One region of the Kitasatospora sp. NPDC092286 genome, then DNA from elsewhere that is predicted to be linked to it. Evidence: predicted binding sites of a transcription regulator. Region 1 holds the regulator's gene; the other holds the start of a gene.

Region 1 (4,780 bases):
GGCGCGGCGCGCCCCCCCCCCCCCCCGCCCCTCGTGGTGCTTGCACACTCCTGCGGGCGCCTCAGCGCCCGTTGAACGCGTCCTTCAGCCGGGAGAACAGCCCCTGCTGGCCGGGCGCGAACTGGCCGGACGGCCGCTCCTCGCCGCGCAGCACGGCGAGGCGGCGGAGCAGGTCCTCCTGCTCGGCGTCGAGCTTGGTGGGCGTCTGCACCTCGACATGCACTATCAGGTCGCCCCGGCCGCCACCGCGCAGGTGGGTGATGCCCCGGCCGTGCAGCGGGATCGACTGGCCGGACTGGGTGCCGGGCCGGATGTCGAGCTCCTCCAGGCCGTCCAGCGTCTGCAGCGGCACCTGGGTGCCGAGCGCGGCGGCCGTCATCGGGATGGTGACCGTGCAGTGCAGGTCGTCCCCGCGGCGCTGGAACACCGTGTGGGTGGTCTCGGCGATCTCGACGTACAGGTCGCCGGCGGGGCCGCCACCGGGGCCGACCTCGCCCTCGCCGGCCAGCTGGATGCGGGTGCCGTTGTCGACACCGGCCGGGATCTTGACCGTCAGGGTGCGCCGGGCGCGGACCCGGCCGTCGCCCGCGCACTCCGGGCACGGGGTCGGCACGACGGTGCCGAAGCCCTGGCACTGCGGGCAGGGGCGGGAGGTCATGACCTGGCCCAGGAAGGACCGGGTGACCTGGGAGACCTCGCCCTTGCCGCGGCACATGTCACAGGTCTGCGCGGAGGTGCCGGGCGCGGCGCCCTCCCCGCTGCAGGTGGTGCAGGTGACGGCCGTGTCGACCTGGAGTTCCTTGGTGGTGCCGAAGGCGGCCTCCTCCAGGGTGATCTCCAGCCGGATCATGGCGTCCTGGCCGCGCCTGGTCCGCGAGCGCGGGCCGCGCTGGCCGGCCGCGGCGCCGAAGAAGGCGTCCATGATGTCGGAGAAGCCGAAACCGGCCGCGCCCGCGCCGAAGCCGCCCGCGCCTCCGCCGCCGTTGGGCGAGAGAGGGTCCCCGCCGAGGTCGTAGACCTGACGCTTCTGCGGGTCGGAGAGCACCTCGTAGGCGGCGTTGATCTCCTTGAACCGCTCCTGCGTCTTCGGGTCCGGGTTGACGTCCGGGTGCAGTTCGCGCGCCAGGCGCCGGAACGCCTTCTTGATCTCGTCCTGCCCCGCATCCCGTCGGACGCCGAGTACCGCGTAGTAGTCCGTGGCCACCAAATGCTCCGCTTGTTCCGCCTGTAGTAGTGCTTGCGACTGGGTACCACCATCGGTCTGATGGTGGCTGTTCCTACGACTCGGCCAGGATCTGGCCCACGTACCGTGCCACCGCCCGCACCGCCCCCATTGTGCCCGGATAGTCCATCCGGGTCGGACCGATCACACCCAGTTTGGCCACGCTCTCGTCGCCCGAACCGTAACCGACGGAGACGACCGAGGTGGAATTGAGCCCCTCGTAGGCGTTCTCCCGGCCGATCCGGACCGTCATCCCCGCGTCGCCGGTCTCACCCAGGAGGCGGAGCAGGACGACCTGCTCCTCCAGCGCTTCCAGCACCGGCTGGATGGTGAGCGGGAAGTCGTGGCCGAAACGGGTCAGGTTGGCCGTGCCGGCCAGCATGATCCGTTCCTCGTTCTGTTCGGCGAGCGCCTCGAAGAGCGTCGCCAGGACGGTGACGACGGCCGGCCGGTCGGCCGCCTCGAAACCGGCCGGCAACTCCTCCAGCAGCCCCGGCACCTCGGGCAGCCGCTGCCCGACCGCGTGCGCGTTGATCCGCGCCCGCAGATCCGCGAGGAGGGTCTCGCCGACCGGGCCCGGGCAGTCCATCATCCGCTGCTCGACCCGGCCGGTGTTGGTGATCAGGACCAGCATCACCTTGACCGGGGCCAGCGCGACCAGCTCGATGTGCCGGACGGTCGACCGGGAGAGCGAGGGGTACTGGACCACCGCGACCTGCCGGGTGAGCTGGGCGAGCAGCCGGACCGTCCGGGCGACCACGTCGTCCAGGTCGACCGCGCCGTCCAGGAAGTGCCGGATCGCCCGCCGCTCGGGCGCGCTCATCGGCTTGACCTCGGCGAGCCGGTCGACGAAGAGCCGGTAGCCCTTGTCGGTGGGGATCCGCCCGGCGCTGGTGTGCGGCTGGTGGATGTAGCCGTCCTCCTCCAGCGCGGCCATGTCGTTGCGGACGGTGGCCGGGGACACGCCGAGGCTGTGCCGCTCCACCAGGGCCTTGGAGCCGACCGGCTCCTCGGTTCCCACGTAGTCCTGGACGATGGCGCGAAGCACCGCGAGCTTGCGGTCGTCCAGCTGACGGACCTCACCGGCCATGGGGCACGCACCTCCGTCTTCGCACGTTGTCCGTAGTGACATGTGTCCGTTCTGGCATGTTGCGGGCCGTTCTGGGAGGCCCCGGCTTTGGCACTCTGAACAGCCGAGTGCCAGAACCGTACCTGCCAGTGTAAGGCCCGGGTCCGACGGCAGGAACGGCCCGGCCCGAGTGATCCTGCGCGCAATATCCGGCGCGCGGGTGATGCCGAGGGCCCGTCCGGGTGGCAGCATCGAAAGCGAACGGCTAACGGAGGAGCAGCGATGTCGAGCTCGGGCCAGCACACGCGCTTCGCACCCGACCGCGGCCTGACCGGCCGCATGGTCGCGACGATGTTCGTGATCGGGCTGCTGTACGTCGGATTCACCGGCCTGCTGATCGTGCTGCTGCGCGGGGCCTGGCCACTGATCGTGCTGATCTCGGGCGGTCTCTTCGTGGCCCAGTTCTGGTTCAGCGACAAGATCACCGAACGGGCGATGGGCGCCCACCGGGTGAGCCCGGAACAGTATCCGCAGCTGCACGGCACCATCGACCGGCTCTGCGCGCTGGCCGACATGCCCAAGCCGCGGGTGGCGGTCGCCGACAACGACATGCCGAACGCGTTCGCCACCGGCCGCAACCCGCAGAACGCCGTGGTCTGCGTGACCACCGGGCTGCTGCGGCGGCTGGAGCCGGAGGAGCTGGAGGGCGTGCTGGCGCACGAGCTCTCGCACGTGGCGCACCGGGACGTGGCGGTGATGACCATCGCCGGGTTCCTCGGGGTGCTGGCCGGGGCGATGACCCGGATCGCGATGTACGGCGGGTTCATGGGCGGGGGCCGCAACAACAACGACTCCAACGCCGCCATCGCCGCGCTGATCATCCCGCTGGTGTCGATCGTGGTGTACGCGATCAGCTTCCTGCTCACCCGGCTGCTCTCCCGCTACCGGGAGCTGGCCGCCGACCGCGCCGCCGCCCAGCTCACCGGCCGGCCCAGCGCGCTCGCGTCGGCGCTGACCAAGGTGACCGGCCAGATCGCCGCGATCCCGTCCAAGGACCTGCGCCAGGCACAGCCGTACAACGCCTTCTACTTCGCCCCGGCGCTGAGCGCCCGGGAGACCGCCTCGCAGCTGTTCTCCACCCACCCGTCGCTGGAGCAGCGACTGGAGCAGCTGGCGAAGATCTCGGCCCAGCTGGGCCGCTGAACCACCTCGGGAAAGGACCGCCGTGGGATTCCTGGACGCCCTGTTCGGGCGCACCAAGCCCGTCAAGCCCGACCTCGACCAGCTGTTCGGGGTCCCCTCGGCGGCACTGACCCTGGAGGCGGCGACCGGCTTCCGGCCGACCGGTCTCGGCTCGGTCTGCTTCGCGGCCGTCGAGGGCGGGGCGTTCGGCGAGGTCGAACGGCAGGTGCGGGCGCTGCTGGACGCCGACACCGAGCGCGGCGGCGTCCCGGTGGAGGCCTCCAAGGACGGGTACGGCTACTCCTGGCTGCTCGCCCGGCACACCCCGGAGGAGCTGCCGGAGCTGGTCAACGACCTGCACGCGGTCAACAGCGAGCTGGAGGCGAACGGCTTCGGACCGCAGCTGCTCTGCTCGCTGGTGGCCTTCCGCGACGAGCGGGGGCAGTCGCTGGCGCTGGTCTACCTGTACAAGCGCGGCACCTTCTACCCGTTCGCGCCGATGCCGGGCGGCGGGGAGAAGCGGAACAGCCCCCTGGAACTGCAGGTCAACGCCATGCTCGGGAACGACCTGCGGCTGGAGAAGGACCTCACCCGCTGGTTCCCGGTCTGGGGCGCGCCGGGGCTCTGACCTCCCGCCGGCCCTCCGCCGGATTTCCCTATAGTCACCTTCCATGCGCAGCCACCAGTACGGACCCGACCTGACCCCGCCGTGGAAGCGGCAGCAGCCCGCCCCGGAGGTGTCCGCCGAGCGGGACCTGGTGGTGGAGGAGGCGGCGACCGGCTTCTGCGGAGCGGTGGTGCGGTGCGAGAAGACCGCGGAGGGCTTCACCGTCACCCTGGAGGACCGCTTCGGCAAGCACCGGGTCTTCCCGCTGGTGCCGCGCGGCTTCCTGCTGGAGGGCCGGCCGGTCACCCTGGTCCGCCCCCCGGCGGCCGCGCCCGCGCCGTCCCGGGCCCCCGGCCGCACCGCCTCCGGCTCGATCGCCGTCCCCGGCGCCCGGGCCCGGGTGGCCCGCGAGTCGCGCATCTACGTCGAGGGCCGGCACGACGCCGAGCTGGTCGAGCGGGTCTGGGGCGACGACCTGCGGATCGAGGGCGTGGTCGTCGAGTACCTGGAGGGCGTCGACGACCTGCCCGCCATCGTCGCCGACTTCGCCCCCGGCCCCGGCCGCCGCCTCGGCGTCCTGGTGGACCACCTGCTCCCCGGCACCAAGGAGCACCGCATCGCCGCCCGGGTCACCGGCGACGCCGTCCTGGTCGTCGGCCACCCCTACATCGACATCTGGCAGGCCGTGAAGCCCGCGAGC
Region 2 (18,350 bases), on a different contig from region 1:
CCGCCCGAGCCAACCTGGCCGCCGAACTCGGCCTCCTGGAGGGCTCCGAGTAGGACGCCACGGACCGCGAACGCCCCGGGCGGCACAAGGGCCGCCGTCGCGCCCCGGAGCGCGACGGCGGCCGAAAGCGGTCCCGGCCGGGCGCGGTCTACGACAGCCGGCCGACGGGCGACACCACCGCCCCCTCCTTGCCGCACACCCAGTGCGGCTCGGGCCCGAGCTCCGGCTCCACGCCGAGCGCGTGCGGGTCCCCGTCCGCCGCGCACGCGGTGCACAGCGGCCACCGCCCGTACTCCTCCAGCAGCGCGTCCTGGACGTCCTGGGCGACCAGCCCGAGCACGTACTCGGCGCCGTCCGGCCACTGCTCCAGCCACCAGCGCCGGTGTGTCACGGCGCTCTCCACCAGCGACACCACGGCGGCGTCCGCCACGTCCCGGGCGGAGAGGTCGGCGAGGATCAGCGCCCGCGCGTTGTGCAGGGCGGTCTCGATGTCAGCGGTGTCACCGGTGGAAGCCATCCGTCCATTCTCCCGCAGAACGCCGCACGGGCGGCTCCCCGGAGGGAACCGCCCATGCGAGCGAGGAACTGCCCGATCCGATCGAGTCGGATCAGAAGTCCATGTCACCGCCCGGCATGCCGCCGCCGGCGGCCGCGGCGGCCTTCTCCGGCTTGTCGGCGATGACGGCCTCGGTGGTGAGGAAGAGCGCCGCGATGGAGGCGGCGTTCTGCAGCGCGGAGCGGGTGACCTTGGCCGGGTCGATGATGCCCGCGGCGACCAGGTCGACGTACTCGTTGGTGGCGGCGTTCAGGCCGTGACCGGCGGGAAGGTTGCGCACCTTCTCCACCACGACGCCACCCTCCAGGCCGGCGTTGGTCGCGATCTGCTTGATCGGGGCCTCCAGCGCGACCTTGACGATGTTGGCACCGGTGGCCTCGTCGCCCTCGAGCTCCAGCTTGTCGAACGCGACCGAGGCCTGCAGCAGGGCGACGCCACCACCGGCGACGATGCCCTCCTCGACGGCGGCCTTGGCGTTGCGGACGGCGTCCTCGATGCGGTGCTTGCGCTCCTTGAGCTCCACCTCGGTGGCCGCGCCGGCCTTGATGACGGCCACGCCGCCGGCCAGCTTGGCGAGGCGCTCCTGGAGCTTCTCGCGGTCGTAGTCCGAGTCGCTGTTCTCGATCTCGGCGCGGATCTGGTTCACGCGGCCGGCGACCTGCTCGCTGTCACCGCCACCGTCGACGATGGTGGTCTCGTCCTTGGTGATGACCACCTTGCGGGCAGTGCCCAGCAGGTCGATGCCGGCGTTCTCGAGCTTGAGGCCGACCTCCTCGGAGATCACGGTGCCACCGGTGAGGATGGCGATGTCGCCGAGCATGGCCTTGCGGCGGTCGCCGAAGCCCGGGGCCTTGACGGCGACGGACTTGAAGGTGCCGCGGATCTTGTTCACGACCAGGGTCGACAGGGCCTCGCCCTCGACGTCCTCGGCGATGATGACCAGCGGCTTGCCGCTCTGCATGACCTTCTCCAGCAGCGGGAGCAGGTCCTTGACCGAGCCGATCTTGGAGTTGGCGATGAGGATGTACGGGTCCTCGAAGCTCGCCTCCATACGCTCCAGGTCGGTGGCGAAGTAGGCGGAGATGTAGCCCTTGTCGAAGCGCATGCCCTCGGTGAGCTCAAGCTCCAGACCGAAGGTGTTGCTCTCCTCGACGGTGATGACGCCTTCCTTGCCGACCTTGTCCATGGCCTCGGCGATGAGCTCGCCGATCTGGGTGTCGGCGGCCGAGATGGAGGCGGTGGAGGCGATCTGCTCCTTGGTCTCCACGTCCTTGGCCTGGGCCAGCAGCTGGTCCGAGACGGCGGCGACGGCCTTCTCGATACCGCGCTTCAGGGCCATCGGGTTGGCGCCGGCGGCGACGTTGCGCAGACCCTCGCGGACGAGCGCCTGGGCCAGCACGGTGGCGGTGGTGGTGCCGTCACCCGCGACGTCGTCGGTCTTCTTGGCGACCTCCTTGACGAGCTCCGCGCCGATCTTCTCGTACGGGTCCTCGAGCTCGATCTCCTTGGCGATGGAGACACCGTCGTTGGTGATCGTGGGGGCGCCCCACTTCTTCTCCAGAACGACGTTGCGACCCTTGGGGCCGAGCGTGACCTTCACTGCGTCGGCGAGCTGGTTCATGCCACGCTCAAGGCCGCGGCGAGCTTCCTCATCAAAGGCGATGATCTTGGCCATCTGAAGTGGTCCTCCGGGACACGGTCGACTGCTCGGACCAAGGGGTGCCCGCGACGGACGGCCCTGGTGTGCGGGGGTCCTTTCCCCTACCGCTCCCGGGGGCCTCACCGACCCGGTCCGCTGTCACTCTCACGCTGTGAGTGCTAACGCCAATGATTAGCACTCTGGCAGGGCGAGTGCAAGCCCAATCGGCAACCCGCGAGCCGCACCGGCCACCCGCGGGCGGACGTGCGGCGGGCCCCGGGCGCCACGTGCGGCGGCGCCCGCCGCCGCACGTGCCGACGGGCCCGTACGACGTGTGTCGTACGGGCCCGTCGCGAAGCAAGAGGCGCACCAGCCGATGGGCCGAGCCGAACTCCTGGGGTCGGAAAGGTCAGACCGCGGCGCGGACCATGTCCGCCTGCGGGCCCTTCTGCCCCTGAGAGATCTCGAACTCGACCCGCTGGCCCTCCTCAAGGGTGCGGTAGCCGTCCATCTGGATCGCGCTGTAGTGGACGAAGACGTCCGCACCACCGTCGACCGCGATGAAGCCGTAGCCCTTCTCCGCGTTGAACCACTTGACGGTGCCCTGAGCCATTCCGAACTCCCCTAGTGCTGTGCTGGCCCTTCACGCGCCCGCAGGTCGCGGGCCCGGGTCTGGTTTCGAGGCCGGCCCGGGGAACCCCCCCTGGACGCAGCCGTGCACGCCGCGGTCCCCCGCCGAGCCACCGGACGGCATCCGATGGGCGGGCGATCGCGTCGATCGCGGCTGAATGTATCCGGATCGACGCCCTCTGCAACAGGGTCAGCCGCAGGGAATTCCCCGGGCCCGCCAGGGGACACCTCAGGTGAAATCAGGAGGAAATCGGCATTTCACGCCGGACATAGCGGACGAATTACTCAAATCCCCTTGAGAATTCTGACATCTGCCTGACATGTTTCACGGCCGTGCGCGCGGCGCCGGTCTCAGCGGCCGGACGGTCACCGGCGATACGGGTTCAGCCGGATTCGGGCGCCGGTGAAAGGGGAAGGGGAGCCCTGTTCCCAGCCGAGCGACACTCTACTCCGACTGGACCCGGAAATATTCCCGCCGAAATGCGGCCGGCCGCCCCCGCGTACGGAATTCGGAATTCCGTACGCGGGAACGGCCGGCCGGGAAGAGCGGCGGACGGGCTCAGCAGCCGCCGGCCACCGCCGGGATGATCGACACGCTCGCGCCGTCCTTGATCTCGGTCGCCAGCCCCTCCGCGAACCGCACGTCGTCGTCGTTGACGTAGACGTTCACGAAGCGGCGCAGCTTGCCGGCGTCGTCCAGGACGCGGGCGGCGATGCCCGGGTGGTTCTTGTCGAGGTCGGCGATGACATCGCCCAGGGTGGCACCCTCGGCGGCGACCTCGGCGGAGCCGCCGGTGTAGGTGCGCAGGATGGTGGGAATGCGGACGTTGGCGCTCATGGCGGGGGCTCTCCTAGCGGGGTGGTGGTCAGGCGGAGGCGAGGCCGGCGTCGCGGAAGGACTCCAGCGTCGGGCGGATGACGGTGGTCATGCCGGAGTCGGAGACGGCGTCCAGGGTCTTCAGGCCGTCGCCGGTGTTGATCGCGACGGTCTCCTTGGCCGGGTCCAGCTGCCCGGTCTCGACGAGCTTCTTCAGCACGCCGACGGTCACCCCGCCCGCGGTCTCGGCGAAGATGCCCTCGGTGCGGGCCAGCAGCTTGATCGCGGCCACCACCTCGGCGTCGGTGACGTCCTCGACCGCGCCGCCGGTGCGGCGGGCGATGTCCAGCACGTACGGGCCGTCGGCCGGGTTGCCGATCGCCAGCGACTTGGCGATGGTGTCCGGCTTGACCGGGCGGATCACGTCCCGGCCGGCCTTGAACGCGGCCGACACCGGCGAGCAGCCGGCCGCCTGCGCCCCGAAGATCCGGTACGGCCGGTCCTCGACCAGACCGAGCCTGATCAGCTCCTGCAGCCCCTTGTCGATCTTGGTGAGCTGGGAGCCCGAGGCGATCGGGATGACGATCTGCTCCGGCAGCCGCCAGCCGAGCTGCTCGCAGATCTCGTACGCCAGCGTCTTGGAGCCCTCGCCGTAGTACGGGCGGAGGTTGACGTTCACGAAGCCCCAGCCCTCGCCGGCCGGGTCGCCGATCAGCTCCGAACAGAAGCGGTTGACGTCGTCGTAGTTGCCCTCGATGCCGACCAGCTCGCCGCCGTAGACCCCGGCCATCACGACCTTGCCCTGCTCCAGGTCGTGCGGGATGAACACGCAGGACTTGAATCCGGCCCGGGCCGCCGCCGCACCGACCGCGCCGGCCAGGTTGCCGGTGGACGAGCAGGACAGCGTGGTGAAGCCGAACGCGCGGGCCGCCTCGATGGCGCAGGCCACCACGCGGTCCTTGAACGAGTGGGTGGGGTTGCCCGAGTCGTCCTTGATGTGCAGCTGAGCGGTGAAGCCCAGCTCACGGCCCAGGTTGTCGGCCTTCACCAGCGGGGTCCAGCCCGGGTTCAGGTTGGGCTTCCCGGCGACATCGGCCGGAACGGGCAGCAGCGGGGCGTAGCGCCAGATCGACGCCGGGCCGGCCTCGATCCGCTTGCGCAGGTCCTCCGCGGCCTCGCCGCCGAAGTCGTACGCGATCTCCAGCGGCCCGAAGCACTCCAGGCAGGCGAAGCTCGGACCGAGCGGAAAGCGGGTGCCGCACTCCCGACAGGACAGCGCGGCGGCGGGGCCGAGGTCAACGGTGAGGGATGCGGGTGCGGCGGTGTCGATAGCCATGATGGCGGAGGCCTCTCTCCTCATCTTCCCCGTGACGCGGTCGCGCCACAGGCCGGAATTGGCACCTGTCCCGCCGGGCCTGTACGACAGCCGCGCGAGAAGGTTGCCGGGACGTCAACGGGCCGTTCCCTCAGTCCCTCTGGATGAGCTCTGTGAAGTTGTGGTCCTGCTCAGCGGTGACCCCGGCGTGCGAAGGTCCGATCGCTGTACGAAGACTGTATCCGAAGGCGTCAACCCCGAACGGGACCGTCCGCCACGCGAGATGCCCCGTCCCGTCCGAACCCGTCCCACCCGAACCCGCCGAGGAGAGACCCGTGCCCGCCGAACCGACCCCCGCGCTCCTTCCGCAGGCGGCGTCCTGGCTGCGCCGCCGCTCCTGGAGCGCGGCCGACCGCCCGGTCGGCACGCTGCTGGACGCCAAACGGGCGGCGGGCCGGGCGGGCACCGTCAGCGTGGTCCTGCCCGCGCTGGACGAGGAGGCCACCGTCGGCGACATCGTCCGCACCGTCCGCCGCGAGCTGATGGAGCGCCTCCCGCTGGTCGACGAACTCGTCGTGGTCGACTCCGGCTCCACCGACGCCACCGCCGCGGTCGCCGCCGGGGCCGGCGCCCGGGTGGTGCACCGTGACGACATCCTGCCCCGGCTGCCCGCCGCCCCCGGCAAGGGCGAGGTGCTCTGGCGCTCCCTGCTGGTCACCAGCGGCGAGATCGTCTGCTTCGTCGACGCCGACCTGCGCGAGTTCGACCCGGCCTTCGTCTCCGGCATCATCGGCCCGCTGCTCACCGAACCCGACATCCAGCTGGTCAAGGCCATGTACGACCGGCCGCTCGAAGTGCCGTCGAGCGGCCCGTCCGACGCGGGCGGCGCGGTCGTCCCCTCCGGCGGCGGCCGGGTCACCGAGCTGGTCGCCCGCCCGCTGCTCAACCTGCACTGGCCGGAGCTGGCCGGCTTCGTCCAGCCCCTCGGCGGCGAGTACGCGGCCCGCCGCTCGCTCCTCGAACGGCTGCCGTTCCCGACCGGCTACGGCGTCGAGCTCGGCCTGCTGGTCGACGCCCTGGAGACCGCCGGTCTGGACGCCCTGGCCCAGGTGGACGTGGGCGTGCGCCACCACCGCCACCAGGACGGCCAGGCGCTCGGCCGGATGGCCGCCACCATCTACCGCACGGCCCTGGAACGCCTCGACCGCACCCACCGCCTCAAGGCCTCCGCCGACCTGGTGCACCCGCTGCTCACCCAGTTCACCCGCGACCCGGAAACCCGTGCCTTCACCGCCCACACCCACCCGGTCACCGGCCTGGAACGGCCCCCGATGCACACCGTCCCCGAGTACGTGAGCCGCCACCTGCCGCACTGACCGGGGTTTGCCGACCCTGGCCCCCGGCAACGTACCAACCATGGGCGATCTCACGACCGAACGTTCGAGTCCGACCGGCACCGCCCCCGTACTGGTGGCCTCCAACCGGGGACCGGTGTCGTTCAGCACCGCGGACGACGACACGCTGACCCTCCGCCGGGGCGGCGGCGGCCTGGTCTCCGGGCTCTCCGCCATCGCCGACCCCAGCGCCGTCTGGGTCTGCGCCGCCCTCGGCGACGCCGACCGCCGGGCCGCCGCGGAGGCCCCGCACGGCCGCCTCGACCTGGCCGGCCACGACGTCGGCGGACAGGCCGTCCGGATGCTGGACATAGATCCGGAGACCTTCGCCCGGGCCTACAACGGGGTCGCCAACTCCACCCTCTGGTTCGTCCACCACCTGCTGTACGCCACCCCCACCGCCCCCGCCTTCGACGCCGGCTTCCGCACCGAGTGGCAGGCCTACCTGGCCTACAACGCCGCCTTCGCCGACGCCCTCGCCGCCGAGGCGGCCCCCGGCGCCGCGGTCCTGGTGCAGGACTACCACCTGTCCCTCGTCCCCGCCCTGCTCCGCGCGGCCCGACCCGACCTGCGGATCGGCCACTTCTCGCACACCCCGTGGGCCCCGCCCGAGTACTTCCGGCTGCTGCCCGACGATGTCGCGGCCGCCGTCCTCACCGGGATCCTCGGCGCCGACCGGGCCGGCTTCCTCACCCGCCGCTGGGCCCTGGCCTTCGCCGACTGCTGCGAGGCGCTGCTCGGCGCCACCGTCGACCGGACCGCCCTCACGGTCACCCACGACGGCCGCACCACGTTCCTCGGCGTCCACGGCCTCGGCGCCGACGCCGACTTCCTGCGCGACCGCGCCCACCGCCCGGACGTCGACGAGCGCCTCGCCGCCCTCCGTGAGGCCGTCGGCGGCCGGCGCACCGTCGTCCGGGTGGACCGCACCGAACTGAGCAAGAACATCGTCCGCGGCCTGCTCGCCTACCGGCACCTGCTGCGCACCCGCCCCGAGTGGCACGACCGGGTCGTGCACGTCGCCTTCGCCTACCCCTCGCGCACCGACCTCGCCGAGTACCGGGCCTACACCGCCGAGGTCCGGCGGCTGGCCCAGGAGATCAACGACGAGTTCGCCACCCCCACCTGGCAGCCGCTGATCCTGCACGTCGACGACGACTTCCCGCGTTCCCTGGCCGCCTACCGGCTGGCCGACGTGGCCCTCGTCAACCCGATCCGGGACGGCATGAACCTGGTCGCCAAGGAGGTCCCGGTGGTCTCCGACCACGGCTGCGCCCTGGTCCTCTCCCGCGAGGCCGGCGCGTACGCCGAACTCGCCGACGACGCGATCACCGTCAACCCGTACGACATCATCGCCACCGCCGACGCCCTGCACGCCGGGCTCACCATGCCCGCCGACGAACGCGCCGACCGCACCAAGCGCCTCGCCGCCGCCGCGACCGCCCTGCCGCCCCAGCAGTGGTTCCTCGACCAGCTCAACGCGCTCGGCTGAGCTCCTCCCCCAGCGCCGCCAGCAGCTCCACCACGCCGGCCGGGCCCGGGACCACCAGGTCGGCCCGGTCGGCGAGCTCGCGGACGGTCGTCCCGCTGCACACCAGCAGCCCGGCCAGCCCCTCCCCGCGCAGCTTCTCCACCGCCGCGTAGGCCGCCACATCGCCCAGATCGTCCCCGGCGTACAGCACCGACCGGGCGGCCCGCTCCCGCAGGAAGCCGGTCAGCGCGGCGCCCTTGTCCACCCCCGGTGGCCGCAGCTCCAGCACCAGCCGGCCCGGCTCCACCACCAGCCCGTACTCGGCGGCCAGGGCCGCCACCGGTGCCCGCAGCAGTTCGAACGCCTCCTCCGGTGCCCCGGTGCGCCGGGTGTGCACCGCCAGCGAGCGGCCCTTGTCCTCCACCCAGGTCCCGGCCGGCGCCCCGGCCCCCGCCAGCACGTCCGGCAGCGCCGTCCGCACCCCCGCCACCCCCGGGTGCACCGGCGGCGCCGTGACCTCTCCGGCCTCCCAGCGCTCGGCGCCGTAGTGCCCCAGCACCACCAGCCCGTCGACCGCCGCCAACCCGCCGTACTCGACCGCCAGCGCGGCCGGCCGGCCCGTCACCACCACGATCGAGCCGACGTGCGGGGCCAGCCCCCGCAGCGCCCCCGCCACGCCCGGATGCGCGCGCGCCAGGCTCGGATCGGCCACGATCGGTGCCAGCGTCCCGTCGAAGTCGAGGGCGACCACCGCGTCCCCGGGCGAGGCGAGCACCGCCTCCAGCCCCGTGCGCCCGGCGTCCGTGTCCGGCTGCGGAATCTCCTTGAAGACCATGCCCGGACCCTACCCACGCGGCCGCGCCGTCACCCGGCCGGCGGTCGGCTACCGACCGCCACCGACCGCTACCGACCCACTGCCGACCCGCTACCGGGCCGCCCGCCGGGCCGCCCGTACCCGCCGCAACCGGTTCACCAGCACCGGCGCGTGGGCCAGGGCCTCCGGCCGATCCAGCAGCCCGTTCAACAGCTGGTAGTACCGCGTGCTGGAGAGCCCCAGCTCCTCCCGGATCGCCCGTTCCTTGGCCCCGGCCGTGCGCCACTGCCGTCCCTCCAGCTCCAGCACCGCCCGGTCCCGCCCGGTCAGCTCACCCATGCCCCGTCACCGCCTCCGACGCCCCGGTCCGCTACGACCTGTCATTCTCCCCCGCCGGTCCGACACACTCTGCGCCCCCGCGCTCCCCGCCCGCGCCGCTACCGTCGCTGGCATGACCACCAGCTTCGCCCTGCACATCCCCACCGCCGAGCTCGAACCCGACCCGCTGGACCCGGCCCAGATCGTCTCCGGCACCCCCGAGGTCTCCGGCAAGGTCCTCTCGGAGTCCCCCGACGGCCGCCAGCTCCGCGGCATCTGGCAGATCACCCCCGGGGTGGTCACCGACGTCGAGGCCGACGAGCTGTTCGTGGTGCTCGGCGGCCGGGCCACCATCGAGATCGACGGCGGCCCGACCCTGGAGGTCGGCCCGGGCGACTGCGCCGTGCTCCGGGCCGGCGACCGCACCACCTGGACGGTCCACGAGACCCTCCGCAAGGCCTACGCCATCACGCTCTGACGGAGCGCTCCGACCACCCGCCACGCCCGTGGCCGCCGAGGGGCCCGCGCGCCGGTCCGGCTACTTCCGGACCCGCGCGGCCTCCTTCAGCGCGGCCCCCTGCAGCCCCTCGAGCACCTTCTTGGCGTCGCCGGTGACGGCCTCCCCGATCCCCGCCTTGATCCGGTTGCTGACGTCGGTCCACGCCGGATCCCCGAACGGGTAGAAGCTGGCGTTCGTCAGACCCGTCGCGAACTGCTTCAGGTCGTCGTGCTTGCCGTCCGTCGTCATCTGGGTGAAGGCGTCCTGGGTCACCGGCAGCAGGTTGTAGGTCTCGTCGAACTTCAGCTGGTTCTCCTTGGTGTACACGAAGGAGAGGAACTTCTTGATCTCGTTCTTGTGCCCGTTGGCCTTGAACGCCATCATCCAGTCGGCGACCCCGAGGCTGCCGGTCTTGGCCACCCCGTCCCGCTTCGGTATCGGCGCCGTACCGAAGTCGATCTTCCCGGCGGCGGCCATCCGCAGCAGGGTGGGGTGCCCGTTCAGCATGCCGACCTTGCCCGCCGCGAAGTCCGTGAACACCGGCGTGCGGTTCATCTTGCCCGGCTCGGCGTAGGTGAGCTTGGTGTCGACCAGGTTGGTGCGCAGCCAGCTGAAGGTCGCCTGGTTCTGCTGGCTGTCGATGGTGTAGTTGCCGACGTCGTCGGAGAGGCTGCCGCCCCCGCTGAGCGTCCACAGCATCGACTCGGCCGGGGCCTCCTCCGGGCCGAGCGGCAGGCCGTACGGGGTGACCCCCGGCACCTTGGCCTTGATCTTCTCGGCGTCCTGCTTGAGCTCGCTCCAGGTGGCCGGCGGCTGGCTGATCCCGGCCTTCTGGAAGACCGCCTTGTTGTAGAACAGCACCCGCGAGGAGGAGACGAACGGGATGCCGTACTGCGTGCCGAGCATCTGCCCGGCGTGCGTGAAGGAATCCATCATGTTGGCCTGGGTCTCCAGGGACAGCACGTCCGTGGCCGGGTAGAGCCGGTCCGCGGCGGCCTGGTCGGCGAACCCGCCGGTCTGCAGCAGGTCGGGCGACGTGCCGGCGGCGATCAGGTCGTCGACCCGCTTGCCGATGTCGGTCCAGCCGACCACCTCGACATCGACCTTGATCCCGGGGTTGGCGGCCTCGAAGCGGTGGGCGATGTCGTCCCAGTACGGCTTGGAGCTGGTCTCCGCGCTCTCGCCGTAGTCGGCCGCGACCAGCTTGAGGGTGACCGTGCTGTCGCCCTGCCCACCGCAGCCGGTGAGCAGCAGCGCTCCGGCCAGCGCGGTGCCGAGCAGACGGGTGGGGACCTGGGCGCGCCTGTTCAACGCGGGTACCGCCTTCGAGGGGGGAGTCCGATGGACGTCGGAGTTGTCTGAAAAGCGGCCGGACGGGGGAATCCGGCAGGGGGAGGCGTAACACTGTCAAACCCACCGCACGGTGGTCCACACCTCTGGCCGGTACGTGCCGGGTAGTTATCGAAGTGCGGAGGTCATTGCACGATGCGCAATGGCGGCGAGCCGCAGCAGGACGCGCAAAGTGCCGCACACCACATGGTTCTGCGACAAAGCTCACCTACTTTGGACCAGACCAATCCGACAACTGGACTAGACCTCTCCGACCCGACCAAGGGAAACTGTCCTCCGTGAAGCACGTCATCGCACTCGATGTAGGCGGCACCGGCATGAAGGCCGCGCTGCTCGCCCAGGACGGCTCCGTGCTGTTCGAAGCACGCCGACCGACCGGGCGGGAGCACGGCACGAACGCCGTCGTCGCCGCCATCCTCGACTTCGCCGCCGATCTGGCGGACGAGGGCCGAAGCCGTTTCGGCGTCGCCCCGCTGGCGGCGGGCGTCGCCGTCCCGGGGACGATCGACGAGAGGAACGGTATCGCGGTCTTCTCCGCCAACCTCGGCTGGCGGGACCTCCCCCTGCGCAAGCTGCTGGGCGAGCGCCTGGCCGGCCCGGGCGGCCCGCCCATGCCGGTCGCGCTCGGCCACGACGTGCGCTCGGGCGGTCTCGCCGAGGGCCGGCTCGGCGCCGGCCGGGGCGTCGAGCGCTTCCTGTTCATCGCGCTGGGCACCGGCATCGCCGGCGCCATCGGCATCGGTGGCCGGATCGAGGCCGGAGCCCACGGCTACGGCGGCGAGATCGGCCATGTGGTGGTCCGGCCGGGCGGCCCGCAGTGCGGCTGCGGCGCCCGGGGCTGCCTGGAGACGCTCGCCTCCGCCTCCGCCGTCTCCCGGGCCTGGGCCGCGGCCTGCGGTGACCCCGACGCCGACGCGGCATCCTGCGCCGTCGCGGTGGACGCCGGGGACGACCGTGCCGTCGCGGTCTGGCAGCACGCGGTGGACGCCCTCGCCGACGGCATCGTGCTCGCCCAGAGCCTGCTCGACCCGTCCACGGTGATCGTCGGCGGCGGGCTGGCCGAGGCCGGTGACACCCTCTTCACTCCCCTGCGCGCGGCGGTCAACGAGCGGCTGACCTTCCAGATGCCCCCCGAGGTCGTACCGGCCATGCTCAAAGACACCGCCGCATCCCTGGGCGCGGGCCTGCTCGCCTGGGACCTGCTCTCCATGGAGGTGACCGCGTGACCACGCGGATTCAATCAGCGGCTCTGCCGCGGCGTACCGCACTGGCCGGCGCCCGACTCGTCCTGCCCGGCGGTGTCGTCGAGGGCGACCGGCTCTCGATCGACGGCCCGCTGATCGCCGGCTTCGGCGGCGCGGCCGAGCCCGGCGACCTCAACCTGACCGGGTACACCGTCGTCCCCGGCTTCGTCGACCTGCACGTCCACGGCGGCGGCGGCGCCTCGTACACCTCCGGCATCGCCGAGGAGGCCCTCAAGGTCGCCCGTACCCACCTGGAACACGGCACCACGACCACCATGGCGTCCACCGTCACCGGTGAGATCGACGAGGTCGCCCGCCAGGCCTCCGTGCTCTCCGAGCTGGTCGAGGACGGCGTCCTGGCCGGCATCCACTTCGAGGGCCCGTTCATCTCGCACAACCGCTGCGGCGCCCACCGCCCCGACCTGCTGCGCGACCCCGACCCGGCGCTGGTCCGCAAGCTGGTCGACGCCGCCCGCGGCCACGCCAGGATGGTCACCCTGGCGCCGGAGCTGGCCGGCGGCCTGGAGTCCGTGCGGATGCTCGCCGACCTCGGTGTGATCGCCGCCGTCGGCCACACCGACTCCGACTACGCCAAGACCCTGGAGGCGATCGAGGCCGGCGCCACCGTCGCCACCCACCTCTTCAACGCCATGCCCGGCATCGCCCACCGCGCGCCCGGCCCGATCGTGGCGCTGCTGGAGGACGAGCGGGTCACCGTCGAGCTGATCAACGACGGCATCCACCTGCACCCCTCGGTGCTCGACCTCGCCTACGGCACCGCCGGCGCCTCCCGGGTCGCGCTGATCACCGACGCGATGGGCGCGGCCGGCATGGGCGACGGCCTCTACCCGCTCGGCCCGCTCCAGGTCGAGGTGAAGGAGGGCGTGGCCCGTCTGGTCGAGGGCGGCGCGATCGCCGGCTCCACACTCACCCTGGACGTGGCGTTCAAGCGGTCCGTCACCGTCAACAACCTGACGCTGAACCAGGCCGCCGAGTCGCTCTCCGCCGCGCCGGCCCGCCTGCTCGGCCTCGCCGACTCGATCGGCTCGCTGGAGACCGGCAAGAACGCCGACCTGGTGGTCGTCGACTCCGAGAGCTACGACCTGGTCGCCGTGATGCGCCGCGGCGAGTGGATCACCGGCGCCGAGAAGTTCGCCCCGGTCACGTCCGTCTGACCGACGGCCACGGCCGCCCGCCCCCTCCGCACAGAGGGGACGGGCGGCCGTGGTGTGTCCGGGGCCGGTCAGCCGGCGCTGGGTTCGAGCGTCACCTGGTCGATCAGGACGGTGCCGCCCACCGGGGCCGAGACGGTCACGGTGTTCGGTCCGGCCTGGAGCGGCGGAGTTATGTAGGTGGTGTACCAGGAGGACGCCGCGTCCTTGCCCGGCGAGTAGTTCCGGAACGCCAGACCGCTCGGCCAGTCCTTGCCGTTGACGGCGACCGTCGCCTTCACATCGGCCCCGGGGTTGTTGAAGTGCACGGTCAGCTTGTACGTCCCGGCCGCGGCGACCTCGCCGGTCCAGGTCACCGAGGACCCGGCCTGGAGCGTCAGATAGCTGCCGTCCGCCGACTTGGCGCCCTTGACGGTGTTCCCGGACGGCGCGTTCTGGCCCTGCAGCTGGCTCGCGTCCACGGTGCCGGGGCCGTTGGCCGGGGCGGCACTGGCCGAGGGCGAGGGGGCGGTACTGCCCGCCGTGGTGGTCGGGGTGACGGGCGCGCTGGCCGAGGGCGTCGGCTTGTCGTCCTTGTCGCCTTCCGGGTCACCGGTGGAGAGCGCTATCCCGGCCCCGATCGCGATCGCCGCGACCACCGCCACGGCACCGATCACCGCACCCTTGCTCCGGCCGCTGCTCGGCCGCTCCTCCCCCGGCTGCGGGCGGGAGTGCTCGGCGTAGCGGGTCTGCTGGGTCGGCACACCGCCGTACTCGGGCTGCTGCTGCGGGTACGGCTGGGCGGGCTGCCCCTGCGGGTACCCCTGCTGTTGCTGCGGCGGGTAGGGCTGCTGCGGCGGGTACGGCTGCTGACCGTACGGGGCCTGCTGCCCGTACTGGGCACGGCCCACCTCCATCGGGCGGCTGTACGACGTGCGCGGCACGCCCTGCTGCGGCTCGGCCGACTGCGCGGCGCTGCCGTCGGCCGGGCGGTAGAGATAGCCGAAGGGATCGTCGTCCTGCGGTGCACCGCCCTCCGGGCTCTCGGGCACTCCGTTGCTGCCGGCGGTCGTCACGGTGGTCAACTCCCCATCGCGGTCGCGCCGCCCGGCTGCCGTGCCGCCGGCGCAAGTCATGGTCGCTCGTACCCGGGAACCCTACCTGCCGTCTCCCACAGCGGGGAAAGAGCCCTTGACAACCGGCGGGTAGCTCGCGCCCGGCTGGGCCGCGCCGCTGCTCAGCCCGCCCGTCGGTGCGAGCGCTCTCCCCGGGCCCCGCGCACCGAGCCGCCCCTGGCCCGCTTCTCGTCGTACATCCGCTCGTCCGCGGTGTGCAGCACCTCCTCGATGCTCATCCCGCAACCCGCCCAGCCGACGCCGAGGCTGACGCCGACCCGCATCGCCCGGCCGTCGATCCGCATCGGCGGGATGATCGCGTTGCGCAGCCGGTGGGCGAGGTCCTTGGCCTCCTCCCGGCCGATGCCGTCGGCCAGCACCACGAACTCGTCGCCGCCGAGCCGGGCCACCGTGTCGCCGTCCCGGACGGCCCCGCTCAGCCGGCGGGCGACCTCGACCAGGACGGCGTCGCCCGCGTTGTGGCCGAACCGGTCGTTGATCGACTTGAAGCCGTCGAGGTCGCAGAAGAGCACCGCGAGCCCCTTCTCCACCGCGGCCGCGCCGCCCGAGCGGAACGGGCCCGACCAGACCTCGCCGCCCGCACCCTGGTCGGCGGGGACCACGGCGTGCACATGTTCGCCGTAGCCGCCCGGCCAGTCCGTCCCGCCCGGGGGGAAGTCCGGCCCGGGCTGCCCGTCGGGCGCGCCGTAACCGTGCACCGGCCCGGACCGCGGGTCCGTCCCCTCCAGCCCCCCGTACGCGGCGTGCGCGCTGTAGGAGTCGGCCGGGTAGCCGGGGTACGCCTGCGGGTAAGCCCCCTCGCCGTGCCCGGCGACGGCGCCGACGGCCTGCGGCTCGTTGCAGAGCCGCCGCCCCAGCCGGGCCTTGAGCTCGGCGCCGTTGGGCAGGCCGGTGAGCGCGTCGTGGCTGGCCCGGTGCGCCAGTTGGAGCTCGTGGCGCTTGCGGTCCTCGATGTCCTCGACATGGGTGAGCAGGAAGCTCGGGCCCTCGGCGGCGTCGGCGACGATCGAGTTCCGCAGACAGACCCACTGGTAGCCGCCGTCCCGCCGGGACAGCCGCAGTTCCGCCCGGCCGCTCTCGGCGCTGGTGCGCTCCAGCAGGGCACGGTCCTCGGGGTGGACGAGATCGGCGAAGCTCTGCTGCCGGAGCACCGCGCGGGGGCGGCCGAGCAGCCGACAGAGCGCGTCGTTGACCCTGGTCAGCTGGCCGCGCCCGGCACCGTGCAGCTCGGTGATGGCCATCCCGCTGGGCGCGTACTCGAAGGCCTGGCGGAAGCTCTCCTCGCTGGCCCGCAGCGCCTGCTGCTCCTTCTCCAGGCGGGCCAGCGCACGCTGCATCTCGGCGCGCAGCCGGGCGTTGCCGATCGCGATGGAGGCCTGGAGGGAGAACATCTCCAGCGCCTCGCGGGTCCAGGCGCCGGGCCGCTTGCCGCTGCGCGGACGGTCCACCGAGAGGACGCCGAGCAGGTCGCCGCCGGCGCTGTACATCGGGGCGAGCAGCCCGTCGGCGGGGTGCCAGTCGTTGGCGTAGACGGGCTGCGGGCCGTCCCCGATCCAGCGCGGGATGTCGCTGGCGACGGCCCAGCCCCGGTCGTAGGGGAGGAAGCGCAGGGTGCCCCAGTGGTCGCTGACGCCGAGCAGCCGGTCCCAGGACTCGCGCGAACCGACCTGGCCGAGCAGGACGGAGGGGCCGCCCATGGCGCTCTCCTCCAGCTCCCAGACGGCCGCCACCACGAGGTCGCCGTCCGGGCGGACGAGGCTGACCGCGGCGGCGTCGAAGCCGAGCCCGTGCACCGCGCCCTCGACCACGGCCTGCAGCGTGCCCGCCAGGCTGCGGGCAGCGTTGAGGTCCGCCACGACCCGGTGCAAGGTGCGGAGGGTCGCGAGACGGACGTACGGCTCCGACTCGGCTTCCATGCGGGGGCTCCCCGGCTGCTTCGGATAGTTCTTGAATGGTTATCGTCCGATTGCCAGAAGAACTGAATCACAGGGAGCACAGCGTTCGGCACGCTCGGTCAGCAATAGGCCGTCACTTGTGACTTAAATCACACAAGACTTATGCGCCCTTAATCAGTTCATCCGTCCCGTATGGGGACATAAGGCTTCATCGGGATATTTCTCCTGGTCGGCCGCATTGACCGCGCACTGAAGCCACCTGACGGCCGGCGGGCTCCCTGCTTCACTCCTGCGGGTGAGTCCGGCGGCGAACCGTAACCTCTGCGCCGTTGGTCCTACGACCACGGCCCGATGCCGTTCTGCCCGGCCGCCGACTACCGTGCGGTACGTGTACTCGTCCCCGCAGCCCGAAGCTGCCCCCCAAGCGACGCCCGACGAGTTCCGGGCAGCGCTCTCCCAGCTCGCCTCCGGCGTGAGCCTGGTGACCGTCCACGACCCGGAGGACGGCGAGGACGTCGGCATGACCGCCACGTCCTTCCTCTCCGTCTCGCTGGAGCCGCCACTGGTGCTGATCTCCGTCCGCGAGGACTCCCGGATGGACGACGTGCTCTCCCGGACCGACACCTGGGCGGTCTCGCTGCTCGCCGAGGAGCAGAAGGCGCTCGGCTCGCGGTTCGCCATGAAGGGCCGGCTCAGCGACCGGCTGCTGTTCGCCGACGCGCCGCACCACCGCGGCCCGCTCACCGGCGCACCGCTGATCGACGGGGCGCTCGCCACCGTCGAGTGCCGCACCGAGCAGCGGATAGCCGCCGGTGACCACACCCTGCTGCTCGGCCGCGTCCTGGAGGCCGTGGTGCCGAACCCGGGCGGCCGCCCGCTGCTCTACTTCCGCGGCTCCTACCGGCAGCTGGGCTGACCCGCTCCCCGGCCTCGGGCTAGTCGGAGTGCGGAGCGCGCCGGCCCTGCTTCAGCTCGGAGCGGTGCCGCTTGTTGGACAGCCGCCGCTCGACCATGCCCCGGCTCGGCTTCGTGGCCCGGCGCGACTTCGGCGGCGGCGCGGTGGCCTCGCCCAGCAGCGACGCCAGCCGGGCCGCGGCGACCTCGCGGTTGCGCCACTGCGAGCGGTGCTCCGAGGCCCGCACCACCAGCACCCGCCCGTCCACCAGCCGGCCGGCCAGCCGCTCCAGGGCGCGCTGCTTCCAGACCTCGGGCAGCGCCGCGGAGGCCGCCAGGTCGTAGCGCAGCTCCACCTGGGTGTCGGAGGTGTTGACGTGCTGGCCGCCGGGGCCGGAGGAACGGGAGAAGCGCCAGACGAGCTCGGTGTCGGGGACGACCACCGAGCCCCGTACGCGGATGGGCTCGGGCATGCGCCCATCATCCCGTGCCCGGGGCCGCCGGTCACCCGGTTATCCGGCCGCGCCCGCAACCCCGACAATGGCGTACGTGATCGAGCTCGGCTACTCCCTCTCCAACCGCTTCCCCGACCCCCCGCAGACCGACTACCGCAGCGCCTCCGTGCACACCCTGCGGTACGACCTCTTCTGCGGCGACGTCTACCTCGACGCCGACGGGACGGAACTGTCCACCGACTGGAAATGGGTGCCGGTGCTCGATTTCGCCTGGGCCCTGTGCGACATCGCCGAGCAGCTGGACCGCGACCCGGACGGCAGCCGCGCGGCCCGGGTGCAGACGGCCGACCTCGACTTCACCCAGAACACCGAGCTGCTGCGGTTCGCCCGCCGCTTCAACTGGGTCGAGGTCACCGCGACCTGGCTGCCGGACGAGCCGCCCGCCGTCGTCCGCCACAGCGAGCTGCGGCGCGAGGCCAGGGACTTCCTCCAGGACACCCTCGCCGATCTCTTCGACATGCACCCCGACCTGGCCGACAATCCGAACATCTGGTCACTTCAGGGCCGCTACCGCCGAATCTGACCACTTCGCGTGCCCGCCCCGATCGGCCTGTTCCGACGGTTCATTGCCCTCGTCTTTGCCCAACCGTGATTCACCGCGGAAATTGGCCACCCGGTACGGAACCAAGTCACCGGGCTCTCGCGTTATCCGGGTCAAAGCAACGAAGGGACAGCAAACACCATGCCAGTGAGCCTCTCCAAGGGTGGCAAC

What was found. The regulator HrcA, encoded in region 1, represses chaperone genes, less so after heat shock. The targets are predictions, from matches to a motif close to TTNGCACTCNGNNNNNCNGAGTGCNAA.
Region 2: a site for HrcA is predicted at 2,388-2,414, ahead of groL (chaperonin GroEL). Genes of this name have one in related genera too.

The regions. Positions count from the first base shown of each region.
Region 1 is NZ_JBIVRD010000009.1:193,144-197,923, forward strand. Features, by position in the region: gene dnaJ (molecular chaperone DnaJ) at 62-1,204, opposite strand; gene hrcA (heat-inducible transcriptional repressor HrcA) at 1,278-2,312, opposite strand; gene htpX (zinc metalloprotease HtpX) at 2,574-3,494, shown strand; gene ACIQIB_RS12055 (hypothetical protein) at 3,517-4,101, shown strand; gene ACIQIB_RS12060 (DUF3097 domain-containing protein) at 4,145-4,780, shown strand, end outside.
Region 2 is NZ_JBIVRD010000006.1:65,431-83,780, reverse strand. Features, by position in the region: gene ACIQIB_RS08180 (hypothetical protein) at 1-53, shown strand, start outside; gene ACIQIB_RS08175 (hypothetical protein) at 149-517, opposite strand; gene groL (chaperonin GroEL) at 609-2,231, opposite strand; gene ACIQIB_RS08165 (cold-shock protein) at 2,605-2,808, opposite strand; gene ACIQIB_RS08160 (ubiquitin-like small modifier protein 1) at 3,385-3,663, opposite strand; gene thrC (threonine synthase) at 3,692-4,978, opposite strand; SAM riboswitch class I at 4,996-5,128, opposite strand; gene ACIQIB_RS08150 (glucosyl-3-phosphoglycerate synthase) at 5,293-6,333, shown strand; gene ACIQIB_RS08145 (trehalose-6-phosphate synthase) at 6,374-7,843, shown strand; gene otsB (trehalose-phosphatase) at 7,827-8,657, opposite strand; gene ACIQIB_RS08135 (DUF3263 domain-containing protein) at 8,748-8,975, opposite strand; gene ACIQIB_RS08130 (cupin domain-containing protein) at 9,088-9,432, shown strand; gene ACIQIB_RS08125 (extracellular solute-binding protein) at 9,493-10,764, opposite strand; gene ACIQIB_RS08120 (ROK family protein) at 11,082-12,029, shown strand; gene nagA (N-acetylglucosamine-6-phosphate deacetylase) at 12,026-13,222, shown strand; gene ACIQIB_RS08110 (carbohydrate-binding protein) at 13,291-14,274, opposite strand; gene ACIQIB_RS08105 (diguanylate cyclase domain-containing protein) at 14,436-16,250, opposite strand; gene ACIQIB_RS08100 (flavin reductase family protein) at 16,618-17,145, shown strand; gene arfB (alternative ribosome rescue aminoacyl-tRNA hydrolase ArfB) at 17,165-17,596, opposite strand; gene ACIQIB_RS08090 (hypothetical protein) at 17,664-18,161, shown strand; gene ACIQIB_RS08085 (TerD family protein) at 18,321-18,350, shown strand, end outside.